Regions from separate parts of the Vibrio ziniensis genome, predicted to be linked through region 2. Evidence: predicted binding sites of a transcription regulator. Region 2 holds the regulator's gene; the other holds the start of a gene.
What was found. The regulator PurR, encoded in region 2, represses purine synthesis genes. The targets are predictions, from matches to a motif close to TNANGNAAACGTTTNCNTNA.

Region 1 (15,240 bases), 400 kb from region 2:
TATCTGCCACTAAGTTAGCCACCTGTTGCCAGATAGTCGGAACCAAGCCAAACACTGACAACAACATAACGCCAACGAAGAGTAAAATAACGAAAATAACCGCTAAGGTTCGTGGCACTCTCCAGCGACAAAGTTGCGACACAGGCCACTCAAGCAGATAAGCTAAAACAATAGCCACCAACAAAGGCGCAATGAGATGTCCGAAAAAGTAGATGATGATAAAACCGAAGAAAAGAATGGCGACCAAACTTACGGCATGCGGGTCAGAGAAGCGTCGTTGATACCAACGACTAACCATTTCGAACATGTAACGATGTCTCCTTTACAACTGTGAGTGAGTTATAACCATCACATTTAACGCTTTGGCACAAATAATCCTGCTTCAGCAGAAAGCTTTCTATATCCTTGAATGAACTTGAATCACTTATCAGAATGGTGACCATATCACCTACTTTGAGCTGGGCTGTGTGACGTTTAGCCAGTAATAATGCCATTGGACATCGCTGTTGACGTAAATCGAGAATATTCGGTTCCATTCTTCGGCTCAATCCTTAATATATGGCAGTTATTGTATCGGCTTTTCTACTATGCGCCACTCTTAATATCCGAAGTTGTAGGGTCACTAAGACCTAGATAGGATTCAAACGGTTTGCTGAATAATGAGTTGCCAACGATGCTGGAGCAATACCGACTTAAAGCAAAGATTAAGAAACCATTTCAAGCTGACAATGTCCTAATGGATAATGATACTGGAGTAACAAGAAAAAACATGATGTTAAAACGTACTCGTTCATTCGTTTGTCTATGTATATCAACGGCCTTATGTGCGCCTTCGCTATCTTATGCCAATAATATAGAACTTCCGGACATCGGTACCGTTGCGGGTTCCACTCTGACCATAGACCAAGAATTGATCTACGGTGATGCTTATATGCGTATGCTGAGAAGCAGCAAACCGATCGTGAATGATCCCGTTATTAACGAATACATTGACACACTTGGTCACAAATTAGTTGCGAATGCGGACGACGTAAAAACACCATTTACTTTCTTTATGATCCGAGACCGCAATATCAACGCATTTGCATTTTTTGGTGGATATGTGGCTCTGCATTCTGGGTTGTTTCTTCACGCTCAATCAGAAAGCGAACTGGCTTCAGTTATTGCTCACGAAATTGCGCACGTAACCCAGCGCCACCTTGCGCGTAGTATGGAAGATCAAGCCCGACGTACTCCTGCGACGATGGCAGCATTAGCCGGTTCACTATTGCTCGCTATTGCCGCACCGGAAGCTGGTATTGCTGCCATTACGGCAACCACAGCTGGAAGTATGCAAAGCCAAATTAACTATACCCGCAGTAACGAAAAAGAAGCTGACCGTTTTGGTATTTCAACGCTGGCAAAAGCGGGGTTTGATGTAAGAGCAATGCCGAGATTCTTTGGTCGCTTAGCAGATGAATATCGCTACGCAAGCACACCTCCACCAATGCTGTTAACTCACCCATTACCAGAAGATCGCATCACTGACAGTCGTGAGCGTGCGCAAAGTTATCCTGTCGTAAAAGTTCAGCCGGATCTTGATTACCACCTAACACGTGCTCGCATAGTGGCACGCTATGCAGACATCGACAATGAAGCCGCTTTGGATTGGTTTACGAGAGCACAACAAAAGAACACTATACCAACGCTAGATGCCTCATTCGAATATGGTAAAGCATTGGTGTATCTTGACTCGAAACAGTACGACAAATCCGAGTCGTTACTGAGCAAACTATTAAAATTAGATGAAAACAATCGTTTCTACCTTGATGCGATGGTAGATCTCTACCTTGAAACGAAACGAGCTGATAATGCGCAAACCTTGCTAGAAACAGCGTTAAAACAAACTCCTAATAACGCGGTACTAACGTTAAATTACGCTAACGTATTGCTAAAACAGCAAAAATTTAGCGAATCGATTCGCGTACTTCAACGCTATACTCATGATAACCCAAACGATACTAACGGTTGGAGCCTGCTTTCCGAAGCCAACAATCGAAATGGTAATCAAGCTGAAGATTTAGCGGCTCAAGCTGAAGTCTCAGCTTTAAGAGCTAACTGGAACAAAGCAATTCAGCTTTATACTCAAGCAGGTCAGCTCGTCAAATTGGGCAGTTTAGAACAAGCGAGATATGACGCTCGTATCGACCAGTTAATGATCCAAAGAGAACGATTCTTATCGCTCCAATAATAAATAGAGAAAGTAAGGAAAAACTATGTCTGTCGTGATTTATCACAACCCTAAATGCTCAAAAAGTCGCGAAACATTAGCTCTGCTGGAAGAGAATCGTGTCCAGCCAGAAGTAGTCAAATATCTTGAAGCACCATTAAGTATTGAGCTATTAAAAACACTGTACGCACAATTGGATGTAGCTAGCGTCCGTGACATGATGCGAACCAAAGAAGACATCTATAAAGAGCTTGGTTTAGGTGACGCAAATGTTTCTGAGGAGGATCTGTTTGCGGCGATGGTTGCCAATCCAAAATTGATTGAACGCCCAATCGTCGTTGCAAATGGTAAAGCACGCTTGGGACGTCCACCTGAACAAGTTTTAGAAATCCTATGATGACAACAGTGGTTGTACTCTATTACAGCCGACACGGAAGTACTCTGTCATTAGCAAGGCAAATAGCAAGAGGGGTTAACAGTATCCCAGATTGTGAAGCGATGTTGAGAACAGTCCCAGAAATCAACAGCAGTGGTAACAATGCTGATGATCCATTCATCACTATTGATGAATTAAAGAACTGTGACGGCTTAGCTTTAGGTAGCCCTGCATGGTTTGGCAACATGGCGGCGCCTTTAAAACACTTTTGGGATCAAACAACCCCATTGTGGCTAAATGGCGATTTGATAGATAAACCCGCTTGTGTGTTTACGTCTTCGTCCACACTACATGGTGGACAAGAAACCACTCAACAAACCATGATGCTACCTCTGCTTCATCATGGAATGGTGGTTATGGGCATACCCTATTCTGAACCTAAACTGCATACGTCAGAAACTGGCGGTACTCCCTATGGTGCTAGCCATGTCTCGCAAATGAACAGCAAACTCTCTGAGGATGAAAGCGAACTTGCTCGTCAACTCGGCAAGCGTCTCGCAAAAATGGCGCGGCAGTTAAAAAACGTTTCAAATTAAAGGAAGTTACATGAGCGTTGAAATGACCTCAAAAACAAAACAATTTCGTAGGTTAGCACTGACGAGTAACCTAGCTTTGATTGCTTGGATTGCTTTATGGCAACTGGATTTATCACCACATCCACACCTTAACCCACTGGCGTTGACGGTCGCATGGCTGATTCCACTTTTGTTACCACTACCAGGAATATTGGCAGGTAAACCGTACACCCATGCTTGGGCAAACTTTATTCTAATGCTTTATTTTCTGCACGCTTTCACCATTTTGTATGTTGACGATGGAGAACGCTGGCTTGCAACAGTAGAACTGCTACTTACATTCTCGGCATTTATGGGTAACATTTTCTACGCAAGACATCGCGGAAAAGAGCTAGGTCTGAAATTGACTAAGCTATCAGTGGTTGAAAAACAAGAGAAACAAAGATTCGGCCAAGAATAAAAAATCATCCAATGAATCAATTAAAAAGGCCCCTAATCTTGGGGGGGCCTTTTTTAGCATTCAGCGATTGTGATTAATCTAACCAAGTAAAACGCAGTGTTTTCACGACAGGTACTGGCTCAGTAACTGCACCTTGCTGAGACAGGTCACTAACCACTACCGAGTTCACGCCAGCAGGTTCTGTGGTTCCCACAGATGGGGCTTGAGATTCGGACACTGATGTAGCTTGTTCAACTGTCGATGCTTGAAGCATTGGTGTTTGAACTGTTGGCTGTGGAACTTCTTGAATTTTTGCTTTTTGTACCTGAGCAATTCGCAACACTTCTTGCTCAAAATCCTCTTCAGTGGCTAACAGATGAACATTAAAAATCACTTCTTGGCCTTGGATTTTTATGATGTCGAGCGAAGCTACTGAACTTAAGGCTTTCAACCGTTTTTCTAACGAGAAGAAATCATTAGCGTTTTTAATTGACTCAAACGCTGCTAATACAGTTTGAGAAGATTCTGAACCAACCAAAACCGAATTCTTGTTCGCGTAATAGTCACTAATTTTATCAATCATGTCTGTCGCGGCTGCACTGCCAGATGCACTGCCAGTCATTGGAGCTTTCTGCGATTGAAGCATATTGTAAGCATTTTGATCATACAGAGTCCAACGTAAGTCATCACCTTGTGCTTTTACCACTAATACGGCATCAGTCGGATAACGGCTACTCGCTAAACTAATCGGTTTAATGAATCCACCCCAAAGATCGGAGATTTCCAACCCAGTAATATCATCGAAGTCACCAACAGGAACGGTAATAGGCAAGCCACGCACCAATGACTCTGCTTTTAGTTGATGTAAGACTTTTGAATCAGAATGTTCCCAGCTAATTGTTCGTTCGTAAGCAGTCTCTTCAACCAACCACACGAGAATGTTGGCGCGATTTTCTAGCCAGAAGGGTAATTGAGCTTGAGTAATCAACGAACGAATTTGTGGTGCACTAAATTGCATTGAAATCGTAGAAACATCATTGTTCTGACCGTAACTAAACTGATTCAGGTATTGGTTATATTTACTCAGCGCTTTTTGAATGACTTCGTTATCTGCAGCGTTTTTATCGCCCGTAGCACGAACAATAACATTTTGCATACCTAGTGCTCGAGCTTTGGCATCTGCATCAACTTGTGTTTGATCAATAACGACTTCTGTTTTGTACAAATTAACAGTGGTGAGTGCAGAAGCTGGGATTGATATTAATCCCATCAGCAAAAAAGCTAAATAGCGCATATTGTTCCTACGTTCTAAGTTTCTTAAAGTCGATGATAAGCAACTATTGTTTATCGGGCAAGACGAGGCCTCTCAGCAGTGAATAAAAGTTTGCAAAAAATGGATTTTGCTTACTCTAATCGATGACAAAAGCAACAAAAATTGATCTAGTTTAAATGGCAATCGTTTGCAAAAGTGATAGAATCCCGCGAATTTTGTTTAGCTACAGGGAAAATACCATGAAAAATGCCATTTTAGGCACTCAGATGCTCTTCGTTGCATTTGGGGCGTTAGTGCTAGTTCCTCTCCTGACAGGACTCGACCCTAACGTTGCTTTATTCGGTGCTGGTGCCGGCACATTACTCTTCCAACTTATTACCCGTCGTTCTGTTCCTATCTTCCTTGCTTCTTCTTTTGCCTTTATTGCTCCTATTATGTTTGGTGTTCAAACATGGGGTGTTGCTGCAACTATGGGTGGCTTAGTGGCAGCTGGTGCAGTTTATATTGTTCTTGGCGGCTTCATTAAGATTCGTGGTGTAGAGTTTATTCATAAAATTCTTCCACCAGTTGTCGTTGGTCCAGTAATCATGGTTATCGGCCTAGGTCTAGCGCCTGCTGCTGTGAATATGGCCTTAGGTAAAAGTGGCGATGGTGCTTTCCAATTAGTTGATGGCGACGCTTCACTTTGGATTTCTTGTGTATCACTACTTGTGACTATCGTTGCAAGCGTATTTGCAAAAGGCTACTTCAAGCTAATCCCTATCGTGTGCGGTATTATTGCGGGTTACGCTCTGTCTCTATTCTTTGGCGTTGTAGACTTCACTCCTGTACGTGAAGCGTCTTGGCTAGCGATGCCTAACTTCACTTTCCCAGAGTTCAACATCAACGCCATTCTGTTCATGATCCCTGTTGCGATTGCTCCTGCAGTTGAGCACGTGGGTGACATGTTGGCGATTTCTAACGTAACTGGCAAAGACTACATCAAGAAACCGGGTCTTCACCGCACTATCGCGGGTGACGGAGCGGCAACTATGCTTGCGGCTTTCCTGGGTGCGCCACCAAATACTACATACTCAGAAGTAACAGGTGCCGTAATGCTTACAAAAGCATTTAACCCAGTGATCATGACTTGGGCAGCGATTACAGCTATCGTTCTTGCTCTTGTTGGTAAGCTAGGTGCTCTGCTACAAACAATCCCTGTACCAGTAATGGGCGGCATCATGATTCTTCTGTTTGGTTCTATCGCTACCGTAGGTCTAAACACGTTAATCAAGAACCATGTTGATCTACACAAGTCACGTAACCTAGTGATTGTGGCAGTAACATTGGTATTTGGTATCGGCGGCATGGCTTTCGGCGTGGGCGATTTCAGCCTACAAGGAGTAAGCTTGTGTGGTATCGTTGCTATCCTATTGAACCTTCTGCTACCAAAAGATTTGGGTGAAAACCACATCGTGGACAACGCTCAAATGGAAGAAGAAGCGCAAAATTCTTAATAGAGAACTCTTCATATCTAATAAAACGGCCTCATCAGAGGCCGTTTTTATTTCGAATCCTATTTATGCTTCAAGGCACAAATCGACGAATTGAGCTCGAGTCAGTGTCGCCAGGTCTTGCGGTGCGAGTTCGATTTCTAGACCTCTTTTACCTGCACTCACGCACATGGTCGGTAGCTCAGTGGCACTGTTATGAATAAATGTCGGCAGCGCTTTCTTTTGCCCTAAAGGGCTAATACCACCCACCACATAGCCAGTTGTCTTCTGTGCAATATCAGGGTTTGCCATATCAGCTTTTTTTGCCTTTGCCGCTTTCGCTGCCATTTTTAGATTCAATTTTTGATTTACAGGGATAATAGCAACAGCAAGATTCTTCTCTTCACCGTTCAAACAAAATAGTAGTGTTTTAAAAACTGTTTTCGGATCCTGACCTAATGCTTCTGCCGCTTCTAAACCATAGCTAGCATTGTTCGGATCATGTTCGTATTGATGAATGATATGAACTACTTTCTTCTTCTTCGCTAACTGAATCGCTGGAGTCATTATTATTCCTTACCGCCTCTAACCTTCTTACTCACGTGGAATAGCTTATCTCTTATCGTTGCCATTTACATTAACAAAAAAATAAGCGGTGTTTTCACACCGCTTATTCCGTAGCTAATGAATCAACTTATTGATTATTTATAAACAATCTCACCTGACGGCGCATATTGGTTTACATCAATTGGGCTGTTTGCTTGTAAAAAGTCTTTTAGAACTTCAGCATCAACAAAACCTGTGTTTACGAAACCTTTACGGTCTGTAATCTTAGGATAACCATCACCACCAGCGGCATTAAAACTTGGAACAGTAAAGCGGTAGGTATTATCTAAACGCAATTGTTTACCACCAATATAAACGTTTGATACTTTCCCCTCTTCCACTTGCATTGAAATACCCGCAAATTGTGCATAAGCACCTGAATCGACAGGCTTAGTCGCAACTACATTGAGGTAATCAAGTACTTCCTGACCAGTCATATCGATATAAGTAAGGATATTGGCGAAAGGTTGTACTTTCAGTACATCTTTGTACGTGATGTCACCAGCTGCGATAGAATCACGTACACCGCCAGAGTTCATGATAGCGAAGTCTGCTTTAGCTCGTTGCATATGAGCTGTAGCGATCAAACGACCTAGGTTAGTTTGTTGGAAGCGGACAACATTACGGTCACCTTCCAATTTACCATTAGACTCGGCAACTTTAATACCAAGCTGCGCTTGTCCTTTTTCTTGATAAGGACGTAAAAATTCCAACATTTCTTGGTTTTCTGGAATCTCAGTGGTTGCAATCACCATCTTACTTTCGCCATCAACCTTCACTTTCTTCTTAAGGTTCACAGGAATTAGGTTGTAGCTAACCATGCTTAGCTCACCGTTACGGAATTCGTAATCAGCTCGACCAACGTATTTACCCCATTCAAAGGCTTGAACAATGTAAGTACCATTCTGCATGTCTGGCTTACACTCGTCACCCGGTGCGAAATTCTTCTTCACCACATTAGGGCCTTCCATACACACAGGCTCTTGAGAATGACCACCGACGATCATATCTAAATCGCCTTCATTCAAGTAGCGAGCTAGAGCTACGTCACCCGGTGCGTTGATACCATATTCACCGTTTTGATAGTGCCCCATGTGAGTAACAGCAATGATGAGGTCTGGATGTTCAGTTTCTTTCAGCTCAGCGATGACTTTCTTCGCTTCTTCCTTAGGATCGCGGAAATCAATACCGCCGATATATTCTGGGTTACCAATTTTCGCGGTATCTTCCGTTGTTAAACCGATAACTGCGATTTTAATACCTTGTTTATCAAACATTTGATAAGGCTGGAACAGACGCTTGCCAGTAGCCTTGTCATAAATGTTTGCTGATAGCATCGGGAACTCAGCCCACTCACGCTGTTTAAACAGAACTTCTAGTGGGTTATCAAACTCGTGGTTACCTAATGCCATTGCATCGTAACCAATCTTTGTCATCCCTTTGAAATCTGGCTCAGCATCCTGTAGATCTGACTCAGGAACACCAGTATTAATGTCACCGCCTGAAAGCAGTAACAGGCTGCCACCTTCAGCTTCAACTTGAGCGCGAATATCGTCGATCAACGTCTTACGCGCAGCCATACCGTATTCACCGTATTTATTTTGCCAGAAACGACCGTGGTGATCATTGGTGTGAAGAATCGTCAGTTTATACGTTTTATCTGCTTGCCAGTCGTGGGGAGGTTGTGTAGCACAGCCTGCCAGTGACGCCAAAATAGCGGTACTTAAAACCGTTTTAAGAATAAAGCTTTGTTTCATTGTCATACCTTTGAGCTGATGAAATTCACTAATCGTATTTTCTAGGTCTAGATTAATCCGTTATTAATGACTTAACTGGAGATCCACCCTTAAAAATAGATCTAACCTTAAAATAAGTTCACCTAAGTGACAGAGTTATTTCATATTAATGTATACTAGATCACAATAGAAACGCCAAAAAATTGAGTCACTTAGTTGGCTAAATAGTAAAACTAGTTTATTGAAGCCTTTTTTTTACTTTTTATTGCATTAGTAAGATGAAATTGTGAATGAAATCGTTTGCTCAACGAATTCATTACGCTCAGACAGAGACAAAAAAACCACCTTTCGGTGGCTTTTTACTTATAAATTCATTCAATTAGCGAATGTCGATGTTCTCAAAACTCTTTACTAAATCATCGAGAGCTTTCATCTGTGCCAAGAAAGGCTCAAGCTTGTCTAGTGGAAGTGCTGAAGGACCATCGCAACGTGCTTTTTCTGGGTTTGGATGCGCTTCAATAAACAGACCGGCAATACCAGTCGCTAAACCTGCTTTCGCAAGCTCTACGGTTTGTTCACGACGACCACCAGAAGCTGAACCGGAAGGATCGCGCATTTGCAGTGAGTGAGTCACATCAAAGATAATCGGACTACCGTTTGAGGCTTTCTTCATTACGCCAAAACCAAGCATATCAACTACTAGGTTGTCATAACCGTGGCAAGAACCACGTTCACATAGAATAATTTTTTCGTTGCCACACTCAGCGAACTTCTCAACGATGTTTCCTACTTGACCTGGGCTCATGAATTGAGGTTTCTTCACGTTGATAACAGCACCCGTTTTTGCCATGGCTTCAACTAGGTCAGTTTGACGAGCAAGGAACGCTGGAAGTTGGATAACGTCTACCACATCAGCAACAGGCTGTGCTTGAGCTTCTGTGTGTACGTCAGTGATAATTTTCACGCCAAAAGTATCTTTCAGCTCTTGGAAAATTTTCATGCCTTCTTCAAGACCAGGACCACGGTATGAGTGAACTGAGCTACGGTTTGCTTTATCAAACGACGCTTTAAACACATACGGAATACCAAGCTTGTCCGTCACTTTTACATAGTGCTCACAGATTTGCATTGCCAAATCGCGAGATTCCAGCACATTCATGCCTGCAAACAAGGTGAACGGTTTGTCGTTTGCGACAGGAATATCGCCAACGTGAACGATTTTTTGGTCCATGTTTTATCTCTTCAATAATTAATGCAAGGTCACAGTACTATGACTGAGTGCATGCATTTGAGTTTTTAATAATTCTGCTGCTGGATCGTCAGGGCAATTATCAATAAAGAACTGATAATCAGACATTGCCACCTGATGACAATCTAATTGCTGATAAATATAGCCTCTATCGCGGATTTCGTACGGATCATCCGGAACAAAAGTCAGGGCTAAATCCGTGCATCTCAGTGCCAGAGTGTAGCTTTCTTCGCGTAATAAGGCACTTTTCAACAAAGCAAGCCAACGACCGATAATCGTAGGGTGGTCGGTAACTTTAAGGTCTTCCGCTTTGAGTTTTGCCAGAGGGCCTTTCATTCCGATCAACCAAGCTTGTAAAGTATGGTTTGAAACATACTCACCCGAAAACGGATTCAAATATTGGTTGGTTTCATCTGGCCAATTCACTTGCAATAAAAACTGTGTTGGAAACGTAATACCTTGCAAAGGAAAACCGAGTTTGCGACCGAAGTATAGAAGCAAAGCCCCTAAACTCACTGGCACGCCTCTACGGCGTTCTAATACCTTGTCGATAAAGGCATTATTAGAATCGTAATACGCTTCGCGATCACCAATAAATCCCCATTCTTTATAGAACAAGTGTAAGAATGCTTCAAAGCGCTCTTTTCCTTCGGTCTTATCCGCTAGTGTTACTTCTGCTTCGTTCAGTAGACGGCTTAACTCTTGCTCAGCCCATTCTACTTGAGTTTCTGGATCGATGGCTTTATTGAGGATTAATGCCCCCTCAACCAGCTCCATCTCATCAAAATCTTCATCAAATAAGTCAAGCATTTAACTACTCTTTCTTCGCTAACAGTGATTATTCTAATTGAGCTTTTTCTATTGTTCGGCTTTTCTTCTAGCCAAAAAACACTGGCATTTTAGTCACGGCTACTTTGCCCGCCATTCCCAGCCAGCCTAGTGCACCGAAAAAGGCAAATGTACGAAGTAAGTTGTTACGTGCCAATTTCAGGGTGAAGAAACCCAGTGCAATATAAGCCAGAACACAAGTGAGCTTTTCAGTCATCCACGGAGCGGCGGCAGTAAATGGAATAAAGCCAGTGATAAAGATTAAACCAATACCTGATAGCAGTAAGAAGGTATCAACAACGTGAGGCGTAATTTTCAGAAACTTATTCTGTAGATGCTTGGAGTTCATCATTAACAACACATAACGAACTGAAAGCAATAGAGCGCTGATCGCAATGGTCAGCATGTGGAAATGTTTTAAACCTTCGTACATCTTTATCCTCTTTACGCCTGATATGACTTTTTATTTGATATCGTTTTTTATTCGATATTAGCTTTTATTCGATATTGGCCTAAGGTAACACGATCATTACCAGCATAATCCTTTTGTGTTTCAACATTGCTATAGCCGAAACCCTGCAAAATCTCTCTCACTGCTGAACCTTGGTCATAACCATGTTCAAACAGTAGCCAGCCATCGTTTAACAAATAATCACGGGCATTGTCACTGATGGTTTTTATGTCTGCCAAACCATTATCGGATGCAACCAACGCACTCTTAGGTTCAAAGCGAACATCACCAACTGATAGATGCGGATCGTTTTCTTCAATATACGGCGGATTTGAAACAACTAAAGCAAACTTTGTTCCCACGGGTACGGGAGTAAACCAACTGCCGTTCCAAAATGAAACATTGGCAATCCCCAAACGCTCGGCATTTTCTGTTGCAAGCTGCCAAGCTTCTTCACGCAGATCAATCCCAAATACGTTACGTTGTGGGAGCTCTGATGCCAGAGCGAGAGCAATCGCCCCTGTGCCCGTGCCTAAATCCAAAATGTCTCCGTCGATAAGCTGAGCTTTGTCTAACGCAAGTTCCACCAGCCTTTCGGTATCCGGTCTTGGAATCAAAGTGGAAGGAGATACTTTTAACGGCAGTGACCAAAACTCACGCTCGCCAATGATATAAGCAACAGGTTCGCCGGATTTTCGGCGCTCAATTAACGCGTCAAACTGGTTTTGTTGCTCGGATTGGAGAGTTTTATCTGGCCACGTCAGGAGGTAGGAACGAGGCTTGTCTAATACATGGCAAAGTAGCACATTGGCATCAAGAGACGGCGAATCACTGCCGCTCTCGATAAATTGCTCTGTTGCCGCTTTTAAAGCGGCCTCAACGGTTAGCAACATTGATTAGTTTTGCTCTGCAAGTGCAGCTAACTGGTCTGCCTGATGCTCTTGTAGTACAGGATCGACCAAGGCTTGTAGATCACCTTCCATCACTTCACTTAGACGGTAAACTGTTAAGTTGATGCGGTGATCAGATACACGGCCTTGTGGATAGTTGTAAGTACGGATACGGTCACTACGGTCACCAGAACCTAATAGGTTACGACGCGTATCTGACACTTCCGCCGCACGTTTAGCCAACTCAGCCTGAGCAATACGCGCAGCAAGTACTGCCATTGCCTTTGCTTTGTTCTTATGTTGTGAACGTTCGTCCTGACACTCTACTACTGTACCTGTTGGTAAGTGAGTAATACGGATTGCGGAATCCGTGGTGTTAACGTGCTGACCACCCGCGCCTGAAGAGCGGAAAGTATCGATCTTCAGATCGCTTGCTTTAATTTCTGGGATTTCCGCTTCTGGTACTTCAGCCATTACCGCAACAGTACATGCCGAAGTATGAACACGGCCTTGTGATTCCGTTGCAGGAACACGTTGCACACGGTGACCACCTGATTCAAATTTCAGTACGCCGTATGCGCCATCGCCGCTCACTTTCGCGATCATCTCTTTGTAACCGCCGTGTTCTGCTTCATTTGAAGACATCACTTCAATGCGCCAGCCTTTCTTCTCTGCAAAACGGCTGTACATGCGGAACAAGTCACCAGCGAAGATACCGGCTTCGTCACCACCTGCACCTGCACGAATTTCAAGGAAGCAGTTACGGTCGTCGTTTGGATCTTTTGGAAGTAGAAGAATTTGCAGCTCGTCAGTTAAACGTTCGATTGCCGCTTTCGCTTCTTTCATCTCTTCCTGAGCCATTTCACGCATTTCTGCGTCATCTTCTTTGGTCATCTCTTCAGCGGCAGCTAGGTCATCTTGAGCTTGCTGATAGGCTTGGAAACACTTAGTGATCTCTTCAAGCTGAGAGTACTCTTTTGATAGAGCACGGAATTTATCTTGATCACCAATAACCGTTGGGTCACCCAACAGGTGTTGAACCTCTTCATAACGTTCAACAAGAGATTCAAGCTTCACTAAAATCGACGAGTTCATATTTTCTTCTTTAAATTCAGAGTTACAGATTACTGTGAGTCATCAAGACCCAAGCTTTGTCTGATAATGGCAAGTTTTGCCGGTTCACCTAACTCCGCAGCGCTTTGCATCGCTCGTGTTGGGGTATGAATAAGTTTGTTGGTGAGCTTATTGCTTAGCTCAACCAAAAGTTTTTCTGGATCTCCGCCCGCCGCTAAAGCTTGTAAGCTTTTAGACAGCAATTCTTCGCGAATATCGTTAGCAGCATTTCGGTAATCACGAATACTGTCTACCGCTTGTAGTGAACGCATCCAGCTCATGAAAGCTGCACTTTCTTCACTTACAATCGCTTCCGCCTGAATCGCTTCTACTTTGCGCTGTTCAATGTTGCTATCCACAATCGATTGCAAATCATCGACCGAATACAGATACGCATCGTTAAGATCACCAACTTGCGATTCGATATCACGAGGAACCGCGATATCCACGAACAGCATAGGTTGATGACGACGCTTTTTCAGTGCACTTTCTACCATACCCTTACCAATTATAGGTAAAGGACTGGCTGTTGAACTGATAACAATATCGGCGAAATGCAGATAATCGGGTATTTCATTTAACGCAATCACCTCTGCATTAAACTCTTCAGCTAAACTCATTGCGCGCTCACGCGTACGGTTTGCCACAATAATTCGTTTGCAATGATGACTCGCCAGATGCTTAGCCACTAGCTCTATCGTCTCACCCGCCCCAACAAGCAGAACTGTTGCGTCAGATAAAGACTCAAAGATGTGTTTTGCCAATGTACAAGCGGCATATGCCACCGAGACAGCACTGCCGCCAATCTCAGTTTCAGTCCGAACGCGTTTCGCTACAGAGAATGCTTTCTGGAACCATTTATCAAGCGAAGAGTCCACCGCATTGTTTTTACGAGAATCAGCGTAAGCTTGCTTTACCTGACCAAGAATTTGCGGTTCACCCAAGATCAGTGAATCCAGACCACAAGAGACACGCATCAGGTGTCGAATAGCCGCTTGATCTTCATGAATGTAGAGGCTAGGTTTCAAATCTTCTGGGCTGACGTTGTGAAACTGAGTTAGCCATTCAATCAGTTTGTTCTTACTTGATGATTTAACATCACAATAAATTTCGGTACGGTTACACGTCGAAAGAATAACACTTCCGTTAACGTGTGAGTCAGCAGACAACTGGCCAAGTGCCTCAGACAACTTATCTGGGCCGAAAGCCACTTTTTCTCGTAACTCAACCGAAGCCGTATTGTGATTGATACCAATAGCAAGCAAGGACATCTATCGAGGATTCTCTGGTAAGAAATGAATTAGGGGCAGAATTTTACTTTATGCCCCTTATGATTGAAAGAGTAACTAGGATTTGTTTTCCCGACTTCGTGATATCAATGATATAGTGATGCCAATTTCACTCACTTTGCCGCACAAATAACGAGCAATTATGATGATAAAACCGCGTATTCTTCTTACCTTCGCATTTTTGCTGACTTTGTTTGGCTGTAGTTCTACACCAGAGCCGATTGTTGATGTCGAATGGCAAGCTCATCAACAAAAGCTGCAACAAATTCAAACTTATCAAGTGATCGGCAAGATCGGTTACATTTCACCAGAACAACGTGAATCACTAAATTTCCAATGGCAAAAGTCACCGAACCATAGCCAACTTCGTTTAACCAACTTTCTCGGTCAAACCGTATTAAGCCTTTCTATGGATGCCAATGGCGCAAAAGTGGAGACTTACGATGATCAGAATTTCAGTGCCCCAAATGGCCAGATATTGATATACCAGCTCACCGGATTGGATATCCCTATTGACGATCTACAGGACTGGGTGCTCGGTCTTCCTACAAAAGCCGACAATTTTAAGCTTAATGAAAGCAACACATTAGCGTCACTGGACAAGACGTCGGGTCGACAAAACTGGCATGTCGATTACACTCGATATAAAGAATTCGATTGGCAAAACGGTAATATTCCTTTACCCGATAGAATGCAGCTAACGCAGAAACAAACATCTATAAAACTTGTTATCT
Region 2 (15,240 bases):
CCAGATGCTGCGATGACGATTGCTACCACCGCTTTGTTTGCTAAAGGTACGACAGCGATTCGCAACGTGTATAACTGGCGAGTGAAAGAGACAGACCGCCTTTCAGCGATGGCAACAGAATTGCGTAAAGTAGGCGCTGAAGTAGAAGAGGGTGAGGATTACATCATCATTACACCTCCCGCTAAGTTAACTCACGCTGCGATTGACACCTATGATGATCACCGTATGGCGATGTGCTTTTCGCTAGTTGCTTTGAGTGATACTCCAGTGACGATTAATGACCCGAAATGTACCTCTAAAACTTTCCCAGATTATTTTGAGAAGTTTGCAAGTTTGAGTCATTAAACTCTTTGAAATAAAAGCCTCCTTAGAGGCTTTTATTATTTTTTGACGCTGAACTCTTTTGAAAGCTGATGAGCAAGGTATTTGAACATATTAAACACAACGGTCGTCTTTTCCGTTGGTAGACCTTTTTCGTCTAGAAAGTAGTTCCCTTTGAAAACCAGTACATCGTCTTTTTCTTCAACGCTGTCTGCTCTCAACCCTTCGAAATATTGATCGTGGTCCTGGATTAGCTGGTTTGCAATAAGCAGAAGCTCAAACTCACTGACGGTTTTTTTGTCATTCATTAATGTGTTACCTCATAAAACGAATTCTGAAACTGAGTTGACTTTGGGCATTAAATTTCGAATGGTAGTCGCTTGTCAACTTAGCTCCTTACCTAATTTATTTATCAGGAAGTGTAATGTGACCTGTAGTCACTTCCATGATCGAAAACAGGAATGGTTGGATTTGTTAAATTGCACTTTTTGTGATTTGCTCCATATTTAATTCGTTTGTAGTCGCGTATGGCAACAAGCCATTTTAGTATGTGCAGGTTTTTGAACGTAGAAGCACAATTCGTCGATTTGTCGAGCAAATAAAAACGATTTTAAAAAAACAAGTTGATCTTCTTGTTGTTCGGCTCGATAGTAAAAAAAGAAGCAACCATGTAGAACGCCGTTTAAATGAGCGTTTTCATAGTGATTAAGGGCATTTGAGTCAAATTATGGGTAAATCACTCGTTATAGTGGAATCACCAGCCAAGGCGAAAACAATTAATAAATACCTTGGAAAAGACTTCATTGTTAAGTCTAGTGTCGGTCATGTCCGCGATCTACCAACTGCAGGTCAAAGCACTGCAACAACTGCTGCCAAAAAAGCCGCTGCGGTATCAAAAAATATCAGCGTAGAAGAAAAAGCTCGTCTTAAAAAAGAGAAAGAGCGTGGCGCCCTAATCAAAAAAATGGGTATCGACCCATATCATGATTGGGAAGCGAATTACCAAATTCTGCCAGGTAAAGAAAAAGTTGTAGCAGAGCTACAAAAACTTGCGAAAGATGCTGACCACGTCTACCTCGCAACCGATTTGGACCGCGAAGGAGAGGCCATCGCTTGGCACCTTCGTGAGATCATCGGTGGCGATGAAGAGCGATACAAACGTGTAGTCTTTAACGAAATTACCAAAAACGCTATCCAACAAGCTTTCCAGAAACCAGGACACTTGAATATGGATGGCGTGAATGCGCAACAAGCACGCCGTTTTATGGACCGTGTTGTGGGCTTTATGGTTTCTCCACTACTGTGGAAAAAAGTGGCTCGTGGCCTATCTGCCGGTCGCGTACAGTCAGTGGCTGTAAAGCTGCTTGTTGAGCGTGAGCGTGCGATTAAAGCATTTGTTCCAGAAGAGTTTTGGGATATTCACGCTGACACAATTACGCCGACCAAAGAAGAGTTCCGCCTTGAAGTTGCGCAGAAAGACGGTGTAGCTTTCAGACCAACAAACGAAGCTGACGCAATGGCGTCTGTGGCGATGTTGCAAAAAGCGGTTTACGAAGTCTGTAAACGTGAAGACCGTCCTACAAGCAGTAAGGCAAGCGCACCATTCATTACGTCGACTCTGCAACAAGCGGCAAGTACTCGCTTAGGTTACGGTGTTAAAAAGACCATGATGTTGGCTCAGCGTCTCTATGAAGCGGGTTACATCACTTATATGCGTACTGACTCAACCAACTTGAGTACAGAAGCTGTGGATGCGGTTCGTGCCTATATTGATTCAGAATTTGGTGCACAATATCTTCCAGCTCAAGCAAAAGTATACGGTAGCAAAGAAGGTGCTCAAGAAGCGCACGAAGCCATTCGTCCTTCAAGCGTGGATGTGAAAGCTGAAGACCTAGATGGTATGGAAGCCGACGCGCACAAACTGTACGCACTGATTTGGAACCAGTTTGTTGCTTGTCAAATGACAGACGCTCAATACGATTCAACGACAGTGAGCGTAAAAGCAGCAGAGTACACGCTTAAAGCGAAGGGCCGTATTCTAAAGTTTGACGGTTGGACTCGTGTTCAACGTCCTCTTGGCAAAAACGAAGATCAGATTCTTCCTGCTGTGAAAGTAGGAGATAAACTTGCAATTGAGAAATTGGACCCAAGACAGCAATTTACTAAGCCGCCAGCTCGTTATACCGAAGCTGCACTGGTTAAAGAACTTGAGAAACGTGGCATTGGTCGTCCATCGACTTACGCTTCAATCATCTCAACCATTCAAGACCGTGGGTATGTGAAAGTTGACCAACGTCGTTTTTACGCAGAGAAGATGGGCGAGATCGTTACTGACCGTCTAGATGAAAGTTTTGACGACCTGATGAACTATGATTTCACCGCACGTATGGAAGAGAAACTCGACCAAATCGCGGTTGGTGAAACCAGCTGGAAAGAAGTGCTTGATAGCTTCTTTAACGATTTCAGCACTGATTTAGAAAAAGCAGAACAAGAAGAAGACCACGGTGGTATGAAACCAAATCATATCGTGGAAACCAGCATTCTTTGTCCGACCTGTTCACGCCCGATGGGTATTCGTACAGCGTCTACAGGTGTATTCCTTGGTTGTTCTGGTTATGCATTAGCACCAAAAGAACGTTGTAAGACAACGATTAACTTAGGCAGCGAAGAAGGCATAATCAATGTTCTTGAAGAAGACGTGGAAACTGCGGCGCTACGTGCCAAGAAACGTTGTCCAATTTGTGAAACAGCAATGGATGCTTACCTAATTGACGATAAGCGTAAACTTCATGTTTGTGGTAACAACCCGAACTGTGATGGTTATATTGTTGAAGAAGGCGAGTTCAAAGTTAAAGGCTATGATGGTCCTGTGGTTGAGTGTGATAAGTGTGGCTCAGACATGGTGCTTAAGAACGGTCGCTTTGGTAAGTACATGGGTTGTACAAACGACGAGTGTAAAAACACTCGTAAGATTCTTCGTAATGGTGAAGTTGCTCCACCAAAAGAAGAACCAGTACATTTCCCTGAATTGCCATGTGAAAACTCAGATGCTTACTTCGTTCTTCGAGACGGTGCTTCTGGTCTGTTCTTTGCGGCAAGTAACTTCCCTAAATCTCGCGAAACTCGTGCGCCTCTAGTTGAAGAACTGGCTAAGTATAAAGAACGTCTTCCAGAGAAGTTCCACTATTTAGCAACAGCGCCTGCGAAAGATCCTGATGGTCGTCTTGCGGTGGTTCGTTTTAGCCGTAAGGGCAAAGAACACTATGTTCGTACTGAAAATGATGGGAAGCCATCAGGTTGGACCGCTCTATACATCGATGGAAAATGGGACATCACAGATAAGCGTAAAAACGCTTAATCAATGAGTCTTCAATCAATAATAGAAAAGGGTAGCGTTAAGCTATAATGCCGATCAGTTAAGACTTTAATCGGCAGATCAGTTGAATGATCCTACCTGTATGTAAAAATCCGATAGACTCTGTTTATCGGATTTTTTTATGCACGTTTCTCAAGCCCTCGACATCATCAACAGTTATAAACCCAATCAAGTTGAGACACTCGCTGACCTCCTGCCCATTGAACTCATCAATAGTGCTTACGAGCTTACCGATACTGTTACGCTAAGAAAACGAAAGCTAACTTTAGAGTCGATGGCATGGTTACTGGTTGGAATGGCAATCTATAACGATAAATCCATGGCAGACATTGTAAATATGCTCGATATTGTTGACCGCACAGGTAAACCATTTGTTGCTCCAAGTGCATTAACACAGCGAAGAAAAAACCTCGGTGAGTCAGCGGCTAAAGCTCTTTTTGAGTGTACGCAAAGTCATTGGTTTAAGCTGGCGAATTTACCAAACTGGAACGGACTCACTCTTCTTGGCGTTGATGGTGTTTTGTGGCGAACGGAGGACTCAAAAGAGAACGCTGAAGCGTTTGCAAAGCCTACCAATCGTGACGGTAAAGAAACACAGTACCCACAAGTGCGCATGGTATGTCAGATGGAATTGAGCAGCCATTTAATCACAGGCAGTGCCTTTGACTGTTATAGCGTCAATGAAATGAAGTTAGCAGAGCAACTGATAGAGACGACACCTGATAATAGCTTAACCCTTTTTGATAAAGGCTTTTACTCTCTTGGCCTACTTCAAGCATGGAGCTCGCAAGGCATAAATCGACATTGGCTTATCCCAATGAAAAAAGGACTCACTTATGATGTCATTCAGTCTCTCGGCCGCCAAGATAAACTGATAAAACTGAAGAGTAACCCGCAAGCACGTAAGAAGTGGCCAGAGCTGGAACAAGAAGTGGTTGTACGTTTAATCACGAGAGTCAAAGAGGGTAAGCAATACGATGTTCTCACCTCAATGCTTGACCCTATGCTTTACCCCAAATCGGACATAGTGGGTCTGTATGGATACCGTTGGGAGATTGAGCTTGGGTATCGAGAACAAAAACAATATATGCTTGGCAACCGACTCACACTTCGAAGTCGACTCCCTGAATTAGTGAAGCAAGAACTCTGGGGAATACTACTGACCTATAACTTAGTCAGGTATCAAATGGTGCAGATGTGTAATACGTTGAATGGAGATTACTTGCCATATCAACTTAGCTTCAATGGAGCATTAGCTCACATCATGCGCCTGATAGTGGGACTTCCATACTCGTCACCAGGAGCAATCCCGAGGCAATTCCAAAACTTCTACTCAATGAGTGAGAGCTTAATACTTGAACCTAGGCGAGAAAGATCCTTCCCTAGGGTCGTTAAGAAAAAGCCAAGCCGATACCCTAGAAAAAACAATGCCGCTCACCTTAAGTGAACGGCATTATAGCGTTAAGCTACTCTTTTCTTTTTTGATAACAGCGAAATCATCAGCAGGCTATTGTCGGGTTGATGCAATTAAATGAACTGAACTTGTGCTGGAACTCATACTTTAGAATATTACCCTTAACTAATGTATGAGTTTGTCATCTTTAACACAGCTTCTCCTGCTATAAATTTTAGAGCTGATATGTAACTTGTTGCTTTATCTGGTCTGACCTTGTGACGCTTCCCGCTACTATCTGCAACGCTACTTTATTCCCCCCTCAATAACCAAAGTAGACGTCAATATTATAAATGGAGAGTTATATATGTTTGGTGTATTAGGAATGATTCTGGCTGGCGGTGAAGGATCTCGTTTGATGCCTTTAACCGAAACGCGTTCGAAACCTTCGGTGCCTTTCGGTGGTAGCTATCGGCTGATCGATTTTGCCCTAAATAATTTTGTTAATGCAGACTTAATGAGAATCTACGTTTTAACCCAATTTAAGTCTCAATCCCTTTATCTGCATATGAAAAAAGGTTGGAATGTTACAGGTATCACCAACCGTTTTATTGACATTATTCCGGCGCAAATGCGTGACGGTAAACGTTGGTATGAAGGCACGGCAGATGCCATATACCAGAATATTGTGTTTGTTGAGCAATCTGGTGCGGAAGATGTCTGCATTTTTGGTTCTGACCATGTATATAAGATGGATATTCGCCAAATGCTCGATTTCCATAGTCAGAAGCAAGCCAAGTTGACGGTCGCTGCGTTGCGTATGCCTAGGGCAGAAGCCTCCAAATTCGGCGTAATTGAAGTAGACAGTGATGGTAAGATGATCGGCTTCGAAGAAAAACCGGATAATCCAAAATCAATACCGGGAGAACCTGATTGGTCTTTAGTTTCAATGGGTAACTACATCTTTAAATCCTGTGTGCTTTGCGCTGAATTACGTGAAGATGCAGCAAACATGGAATCTAGCCATGATTTTGGCAAGGACATTATTCCTAAAATGTTTCCTGATGGTGGCGTCTATGTCTATGACTTCTCCCAAAACAAAATTAAAGGTGAGATACAGACGACTTATTGGCGAGATGTCGGCACGATAGATTCCTATTGGGCTGCACATATGGATCTACTCGATAAAAAGCCACCTTTCTCGTTGTATAACCGTAGCTGGCCGTTGCATACTTACTATCCACCTCTACCTCCAGCGACATTTGTTGATTCTGGCGAGCGTAGAGTTAAAATCACAGACAGTTTAATTTCCGGTGGAAGTTATATCCAAGGATCAACTATTTATAAATCAGTTTTAGGATTCAGAAGTAACATTGCGGCTGGCTCTTTGATTAGTGAATCTGTTATCTTGGGTGATGTGAAAATAGGGGCTGGGTGCTCAATCAAGCGCACGATCATCGACAAACATGTTGAAATTGCTCCCGGCACTGTCATTGGTGAAAATTTAGAATTGGACCGACAACGATTCCACGTGTCTGACGACGGAATCGTCGTCATTGCAAAAGGAACAAAAGTTGGATTCTAGAAAGGAACAACTCAATGTGTGGTTTACCGTTTCAGAAGCTCAAGGGTTAGTAAAAAGTGGAGGCTTGGCTGATGTAGCCAAGGCTCTGCCTAAAGCTTTGCTGGAACTTGGCCACCAAGTCGCTATAGTTTTACCTGGTTATCGCAGCGTACCTGAAAAAGATTCATCGCCAGTGATTCTCGAAACCGAACTTACTCATTGGCCACATATTCGCTATCAAGTTCGTCAAAGAGAGCTTGAGGGTGTGCCTGTTTACCTCATTGATTGCGATATGTATTTTGACCGTCCTGAACTTTATGCTGAGCACAACCAAGCCTATCCTGATAACGGAGAACGCTTTGGCTTTTTCTCAGCAGCGTGTTTAGATGTGTTGCCTAAGCTAGGAATTAAACCTGATATTATCCATGCTAACGATTGGCATACAGGGTTAGTTCCATTTCTTCTCAAAACTCGCTTCAGAAACGACCCTTACTTTACTGGCGTCAAAAGTGTCATAACCATTCACAATGCGATGTTTAAAGGCATATTTTCTCATCATCAGTTAGAAGTCATTCCAGAACTTAATTTGTCGGGGATGGAGTTCCTCGAGTATGGTCATGACCATATCAGTATGCTCAGAGCAGGTATTGCATTTGCAGACAAAGTCAATGCGGTAAGTCCGAATTACGCGTCAGAGCTTCTTACTCCTCTTGGTTCTCATGGTTTGGTTGATGATTTTGTACGCCGAGCACGTGATTTACATGGCATCGTTAACGGATGTGATTACAGTGAGTGGAACCCAAGAACGGACACATACTTGCCAGAATTTTATTCAGACGAAGCAAAATCGTTGAAGAAGGGTAAGTCTGCCAGTAAGAAAGTGTTGCAAGAAGAATTGCAGCTTCCGCAGCGTGACGTTCCTCTATTTGGAATGGTGTGTCGACTAACGCATCAAAAAGGTTTCCATTACATTCTTCCTATTTTGGAGAAGTTTCTGCGTAACGATGTTCAATTGGTTATCGTGGGAACGGGGGAGCCCGAAGTAGCAAATCAGTTACACAAGATAGCCAGCGTGCATTCAACACAATTTGCTTTTGTTGAGGCTTACAGTAATCGCTTTGCGCACCTTGTTGAAGCTGGTTCTGATTTCTTCTTAATGCCGTCAGAGTTCGAAGCTTGTGGTTTGAACCAAATCTACAGTATGGCTTATGGTACTTTGCCGATTGTGCGAGAAGTTGGTGGCCTAAAAGATACCGTGTTGGATTACGATAAATACCCTAGTGAAGCTACTGGTTTTGGTTTCCAAGAGCCATCACCAGAAGCATTACTCATCACAATGCAACGCGCGTTACTTTTTTATCTTCAACATCCAGATTTATTATTAGAAGTTCAACAACGCGCAATGAGGTGTGACTTCAGTTGGCGAGAATCTGCGTTGGAGTACGTAAAGATGTATAACTACGCAATTTTTGACTAGATAGATAAATGAACAAAAACAGAGCTTTAAAGCTCTGTTTTTGATCTGGTCGAGGTAGAGTAGCATTATTTAACAACTCTAATCACCTTGAAAGGGGAGGATGTGGTACCCTCAGTCTATTCTGTTTCACATTAAATTAAGTGGTACCAATGCCCCAAAGCATGCTTTTTCATAAAATTTACCATCATCCAACCAGTCAGGAATGGGTGGTATTTGTACATGGTGCAGGAGGCAGTTCGTCCATTTGGTTTAAGCAAATTAAAGCGTATAAGCAGCATTTTAATTTGTTGTTTGTTGATCTGCGTGGTCACGGAAAATCCCCTCAGCTCATCAAAGATCTGATCAGTAACAAATATACGTTTAAGTCTGTTACGTTAGATGTATTACGAGTTCTCGATCACTTAAAGATTCAATCTGCGCATTTTGTCGGAATGTCTCTTGGGACGATCATCGTACGTAACCTTGCAGAGTTGGCAACAGAACGCGTGAGTTCTATGGTGTTGGGTGGTGCGGTCACCCGTTTAAATACCCGCTCGCAAATCTTGGTTAAATTGGGGCATATAAGTAAGAATTTTGTACCATATATGTGGCTCTACCGTTTATTTGCCTATATCGTTATGCCGCAAAGAAGTCAAAAGCAATCTCGAAACTTGTTTGTCCGAGAAGCGAAGAAGCTTTGCCAGAAAGAATTCAAACGTTGGTTTACTCTTACTGCAGAGATTAATCCAATGATGCGTTATTTTCGCGATAAAGAGTTACCGATACCCACCCTGTATTTGATGGGCGAGCGTGACTATATGTTTATCCAGCCTGTTAAAGATATGGTGGCATTGCACGAGAAAAGTGAACTATGGGAAATACCGGACTGTGGGCACGTGTGCAATATTGAACAGCCTGAAGTATTTAACCGAGTTTCCATCGATTTCATCCACAAGCAGTTAACCATTAACGCTTAAAAGCCTTCTAGATGCTCTCATAGCCGCAATTCCAGCACAATCCGAATTGCGGTTCGTTATTCTCTCCGCAATGCTTACAGACCCAATCTGGCTGATTTGGGAATGCTGGTTGTAAGTAGTCACTTATAACCTGTTCGGACTGTTCGAGCAAACTCAGATTCAAAAGCCATACATAAGGTGAAGAGGCTTCATCAAAAGGGATTTCCCCGCGGACACTGAAAAGCGTTTCACCTCGAACTTCACAGGGAATATTTTGTTGTCGCAACAGCCCGCACACAATATGTGCTTCAGTTGGATGTTGAGCAATGAATATTTTCATATTACTCGTCGGTGATTGTTCTCTTTTTAAGTTTAGTCAGTACTTGTTTTGCCAAAAACGGAAATATGCCCAATAACGCAAAAGAAAGTAGAACGCTTGGAGATAGTATTCCTGACAGAGTGTCTATATCAGCAAGTTGAGTGCCTGCATTGAGATAAACAGCCGTTCCTGGGAGCATCCCCAACTGACTAACTAGGTAATAACGAGTCGTTGAAATCGGTGTTAAGCCCATAAGTAGGTTGATAAGAAAGAATGGAAACACTGGAATCAATCTTAGTGTAAACAGATAAAATGCACCATCTTGCGCTACACCTTTATTGATGGCAGAAAGATTGTCACTAAAACGGTGTTGTATCCAATTGCGAAGCAAATATCGGCTGCTAAGAAAAGCGAGGGTCGCACCAATTGTACTAGCAAAAGACACTAAGATAAGACTAAACCAAAAGCCAAATAAAGCCGCTCCGAGAAGAGTAACAACGGCAGCTCCGGGAATGGATAAAGCGGTAATCACAATATATGCGATAAAGTAAGCAATAGCTGAAAAAACGAGGTTCTGGTCTATGTATTGAGAGAGGGCTGCTTGTTGAGTTTTCGCATATTCCAGAGTGAGATATTGGCTAAACTCAGTACCCATAACAACGATGAGGGTAATTAAAATCAACCCTAGTATCAGTTTATGACTCATCGTTAACTCCAAAATAGTTGGATAAAACCATCACTTGCTCCTCATACCATCCTAGATAAAAATATGATCAGACTGAGCATCGGTAGAACAGCGAATAGGCGTCAAACGCAAACGCGCATTCATTCGTCCCTGAAGCTCCTCCGATCCATCCATGGCTCGGAGGGTTTGCTTATCGACGCCTATTCACTGATCAGGAAATTATCCAGAATGGTATCATGTATAGAGAATAGGAAAGGCAGAGCCGACTTTAAATTTCATTTTGGTTTTGATTATTCATAAAAAAGCACCCTATGAAGAGTGCTTTGTATCTTTAAGTCGAATATAGAAACTAGAGTTTCTGCATTAATTCATCGCGGCGAGACTGGGGAATGACAGACCAATGCTTACCTTCAATTGCACCTTCTAAAGCCCATAAAAGCTCAATACCAACAGTTGTGGCATGAGTCTCTTGCACGGCTCTAAACGCAGCCACTGCGCCTTTCTGTTGCAGCATGTCAACAGAATCGATTCCTGCTTTTTTGAGCATACGTTCTGTAGCAAGACGCATATTAGGAAGATCTTTAAGTCGGTCTGGTTTCGCTTTAGCTTGAGTCTCGCGTTCTTGTTTCGCGACATCTAAGGCTTGCTTTGCTTTTTCAATAATTAGATGCGGGGTATCCCACACATTTTCAGGTAAGGCAAAGTATTTAGTCACAACAGGAAAACCACGTTTTTTATAAACGTAAGGTTCATAGCCTTGTTGTTGGAAATTCTTTGAGGAGTGATCATCCGCACGAATGTGTAGTCGGTCATTAACGACCAGAGCAAACATCGTGTCATCGATGAAAATGCCAAACCCTCCGAACATAGAACGCGATTTTACGCTTCCTAGTTGCTCAAAAAGTCGCATTGAGTCTTTTAGTACTGGTTTATCCATGCTGTTAGTCTCGGTGTATTAATAAATACGCCACCAAATTCAGGTCCGAGAGAATAGCAAAAGAATACATTGAGCATGTCAATCAAGCGTCAACTCATGTATACCTTTTTGCCATCGGCAACCCCGCTACCTACCAATTATGAACTAACATGGATTGGTTTAGGCCGGAGGCTTTGCGTCCCACCCTTTCAGATGGTTTGCCCTGTGCGTGACATTACTTTCAAAATAATAAACAAAACTTTGAATAAGCATCACATTTATGTGAACTAAATGTGACGTTGATCAAAGTTTGAATATTGGGTTTGCGAGCTTATTACTGTTTTAATATTTGTGAGATGAATTTCACTGGCTCTTATTGAACGGTACTTAAATAGAGTAACTAATTATTTTGTAAGGTCTTTTACTGTATCACGCTCTACAATTTCTGGATGCATTTCGAAGATTCGACGTTCATGCTCTTTATCTTTGATTCGTTCTAACAAAATCTCAAATGCGTTTTTGCCCACACGACGTTTTGGTTGATGAATCGTGGTTAGGGGCGGAGAGAAGTACTCTGCAAGTTCAATGTTATCGTATCCGATTACCGAAATGTCATCGGGTACACGAACACCTTTTTGTTGTAAACGTGACATTAACCCTAGTGCCATTGTATCGTTGAAACAGAACACAGCGGTCGGCATTTTATCCATTGCGATAATTTTATCTGCAGCTAGTACTGCTGTATCACACTCGAAGTTGCCTTCAAGAATCCAGTTATCATTCACTGTCAAGTTCGCCTCTGCCATAGCGCGACGGAACCCCGCAATTCGTTCCTGACAAGCGAGTTTATGTAAGTGTCCACTTAAGCAAGCAATGTCTTTATGACCTCTGTCGATAAGGTATTTAGTCGCTAAATAGCCCCCTAATTCAGAGTTATCAATGATTTTGTCAGCAGTAGAAGCTTCTGGACCCCAATCCATGATGACTTTTGGAATGTCCGAATGACTTTCAAGCATCTCTGACAGTTCTTGTGTTAGGTCGGAGCACATGACTAAAATGCCATCCACTCGCTTCTCAGCCAGCATTCGGATGTAATCTCTTTGTTTCTCGTAGATGCCACCTGTGTTACACAGAATCAGTGTGTAACCCTGACGGTAACAGTAGCTTTCTACACCGTCGATGACTTCAGAAAAGAATAGATTGGTTGATTGAGTAACTAACATACCAATGGTGCGGGTAGTATTGCATTTCAAGCTACGTGCTACGGCACTTGGTGCGTAGTTTAGCTCTTTTACTGCTTCGAGAACTTTTTCTTGAGTTGCTTCAGCAACAAAGCGAGTTTTATTAATTACGTGTGATACGGTTGTGGTTGATACGCCAGCTAAGCGAGCAACATCTTTAATCGTAGCCATATATTTGTCCTGTTTTGACTGCTGATTTCGCTAAATTTTTTATTAGGTAAACAACCCACATTACTGGCCGGATTCAGCAGCGGCGAAGTTTATAAAGCTTCTAGCCTAAAGTCGTTAAAACACAAAAACCGCTTCGATATAGCGGTTTGAGTTTTAAATAATGATTCATCTTTTATGGTATTGAGTTTAAACCGCAAATGGTTAGCTAGCAACGACAAATCAATAGCGCAAACTTAACTGTAGTCACAATTCATGCCCTTTGTTGAACCAACGATGAGTTTCAATTGCCTGTAAGATAGTTTAAATCAAGCTCTAAAAAAGCGACCAATAATACTGAAATTGATGAATAAAATCCCAATTTATCCTTGCTCGCACAATCAAAAGAAAAATCAGGTATCCAGTTCAATAGATGATGACGAATATAGTCCGCTTGGAACTTTAGGGCCTGTTCCATACGGGCTTCTTTCTCAAGTTCGTTAGAGCGAATAATGAGGTGTCCGAGAAAGTCTAATTCGATAGCGAGATGATCATATGATTCATTTGTCTGCTCTTGAACATGTACGCCATTTTGCTCCATTAACTCAGCAATTGCTTGTGCTGGAGTTTTATTATTCATTTTTGATTTATCAATATAAAGAGATGCGTACGGGAGAGCCGAATTCCCATCACATTTTAGAAATAGGTTATAGAAGCTATTAGCAATTTGCACTTGTGCATCTTCATGTTTGAGAAGTTGCTTGAGAGTTGCGCATAGTTTGTGAGTGGAGACTGCTAAATGGTCGTTTTCACTAAGTCCTGCGAGAAAATTGTAAATTTCGGGGGATGAGTAATGTGACAAGTCTTGTGAACTGAGTTCGCAAGCAAACAAACCTGAAAGCCACCAATAGATTTCAGCTCGTTTTTCGTTAAAGGCTTTAATTTCTTTCATTACTTAGCTCCGTACTTTTCTTTATCTAAGTCTAAGCAATAATTACGCTCTGTACGAAATTTGCGAACTAAAGTATGCAGATCGAAGACCTTTGTTGAGCGAAGGTTGGCGAAAAAAGACCCGCATAAAGCGGGTCTTCATATCATCTTTGCAAGGAGCTACTTATCTTGTGTTAGTTTGCCATCAGAGCCAGCAACATAATCGCGCATCTTTTGCCAAAGCTGACCAAGGCTCTCGTACCAAAAGCGCTCGGTTTGCTCCAAATAGCGTGCTTGAGGCGTGTATTTATCCCAGGGTTGAGTAATGTTAGCTTGAGCTAAAAAGTTGGTTGGCGCTGGAATCGGGTTTAATCCTGCGGAATTAAATTCTTTAATTGCTCTTTCCATATGGCTGGCGGAAGTCACTAGTACCAACTTTTTGCTTTGTACGAATGCAGCAGCTTGTCTTGCCTCTTCCCAAGTATCTTTTGCTGTTTCTAACAACACGATGTCAGACTTTGCTACACCGAGTGCTAATGCGACTCGTGCTAACATACGAGCATGACTAAACTCGCTGCCACCAGCATAACCTGAAAGAATCAATTTGGATCCTGGGTACATCCTAGCAATACGTATTCCTTCCGTTAAACGCATTAATGCTGCTCGTGATAGTTCAGAAGTTGGTGGTATATAGCCATCGACAACATGTCCATTACCTAAAACCATCACGTAATCAATGTTTCTTTCGACAGGAAGAAACGCGGGGTATTGGCGCTCTAAAGGCATCAACAAACTTGTTGATATGGGTTGAAACGAAATAAGAAAAAGACTGGTTAGAGAAAACAGAACGATGAGGCTGCCAGTTTTACGTTTGGCAGTAAACATAATCAGCATTAAGCCAATAAATCCCACAATCAGCAGTGCTGGTAAGGGCATTAAAAAGGATGAAACAATTTTTTTCAGCTCAAACATAAACAAAATAGTCCGAAAAAACAGCACTTGACAATAAAAAGGGTGAAACCCTCTTTATTCCTGCTATTCCTATGACAAAATAGCAGCACGAATTCGCTATGATAACCCAAGCCGCTGTGACAGAAGATCGTAATTTCGACGATATTGCCCACAAATTTGTAAAAAATATCTATGGCTCCGATAAAGGAGAAATCCGTCAAGTAATTGTGTGGGAAGACCTGACGCAGTTGTTGGCAAGTTTTGACCAATCAGAAACTCCGTTGCACATTCTAGATGCTGGCGGGGGACTAGCGCAGATGTCACAGAAGCTCGCTAAGCTCGGACATCGTGTGACCTTGTGTGATCTTTCTTCTGAAATGCTCAATCTTGCTAAGCAGGATATTGCCAATAATGGCTTGCTTGATCAATATCAGTTGGTCCATTCTCCTGTGCAAAATATACAGGAGCATTTAACTGAGCCAGTTGACGTGGTGATGTTTCACGCTGTGATGGAGTGGTTGGCTGAGCCAAAACCCGCTTTAGAAAACTTGTTAGCTCAAGTGAGACCGGGTGGCATGGCATCTATCATGTTTTACAACTACCACGGGCTTGTATATAAAAATGCAGTATGTGGCAATATTCCTCATGTATTAGAGGGAATGCCGCATAGAAAACGCTTCAAACTTCAGCCTCAAACTGGATTGCTTCCTACGGAAGTGTATCAGTGGATAGAGGATTCAGGGTTTGAGATACAAGGTAAATCTGGTATTCGCTGTTTTAGTGATTACATTGGCAATGTGAAAAATATGGGCGAATACCAATACGATGATGTATTGGCTTTAGAACGAAAATTTTGTCGTCAGGAGCCATACCTCTCATTAGGCCGATACATACACGTATGGGCTAAGAAAAAACAATAACAGGAATAACAATGGGTGAGTTAACTCAGAACGCTGTTGAGCAACCTATTGATGAATTGGTTAGC

Region 1: a site for PurR is predicted at 5,048-5,067, ahead of G5S32_RS10775 (uracil-xanthine permease family protein). Genes of this name have one in related genera too.

Annotation. Positions count from the first base shown of each region.
Region 1 is NZ_CP049331.1:2,344,696-2,359,935, forward strand. It holds gene G5S32_RS10740 (AI-2E family transporter) at 1-307, opposite strand, end outside; gene G5S32_RS10745 (sulfurtransferase TusA family protein) at 291-536, opposite strand; gene bepA (beta-barrel assembly-enhancing protease) at 773-2,230, shown strand; gene arsC (arsenate reductase (glutaredoxin)) at 2,256-2,606, shown strand; gene wrbA (NAD(P)H:quinone oxidoreductase) at 2,606-3,181, shown strand; gene G5S32_RS10765 (DUF2069 domain-containing protein) at 3,192-3,620, shown strand; gene G5S32_RS10770 (DUF2066 domain-containing protein) at 3,694-4,893, opposite strand; gene G5S32_RS10775 (uracil-xanthine permease family protein) at 5,112-6,368, shown strand; gene ybaK (Cys-tRNA(Pro) deacylase) at 6,432-6,911, opposite strand; gene ushA (bifunctional UDP-sugar hydrolase/5'-nucleotidase UshA) at 7,046-8,707, opposite strand; gene kdsA (3-deoxy-8-phosphooctulonate synthase) at 9,066-9,917, opposite strand; gene G5S32_RS10795 (SirB1 family protein) at 9,936-10,745, opposite strand; gene G5S32_RS10800 (SirB2 family protein) at 10,813-11,196, opposite strand; gene prmC (peptide chain release factor N(5)-glutamine methyltransferase) at 11,244-12,107, opposite strand; gene prfA (peptide chain release factor 1) at 12,111-13,199, opposite strand; gene hemA (glutamyl-tRNA reductase) at 13,229-14,488, opposite strand; gene lolB (lipoprotein insertase outer membrane protein LolB) at 14,649-15,240, shown strand, end outside.
Region 2 is NZ_CP049331.1:1,939,989-1,955,228, reverse strand. It holds gene aroA (3-phosphoshikimate 1-carboxyvinyltransferase) at 1-345, shown strand, start outside; gene G5S32_RS08910 (DUF2498 family protein) at 381-629, opposite strand; gene topA (type I DNA topoisomerase) at 1,049-3,679, shown strand; gene G5S32_RS08900 (IS4 family transposase) at 3,819-5,144, shown strand; gene glgC (glucose-1-phosphate adenylyltransferase) at 5,458-6,675, shown strand; gene glgA (glycogen synthase GlgA) at 6,665-8,131, shown strand; gene G5S32_RS08885 (alpha/beta fold hydrolase) at 8,281-9,087, shown strand; gene G5S32_RS08880 (TVP38/TMEM64 family protein) at 9,408-10,091, opposite strand; gene G5S32_RS08875 (TfoX/Sxy family DNA transformation protein) at 10,420-11,007, opposite strand; cyclic di-GMP riboswitch class I at 11,121-11,219, opposite strand; gene purR (HTH-type transcriptional repressor PurR) at 11,391-12,398, opposite strand; gene torD (molecular chaperone TorD) at 12,679-13,326, opposite strand; gene elyC (envelope biogenesis factor ElyC) at 13,485-14,303, opposite strand; gene cmoM (tRNA uridine 5-oxyacetic acid(34) methyltransferase CmoM) at 14,393-15,175, shown strand; gene mukF (chromosome partition protein MukF) at 15,187-15,240, shown strand, end outside.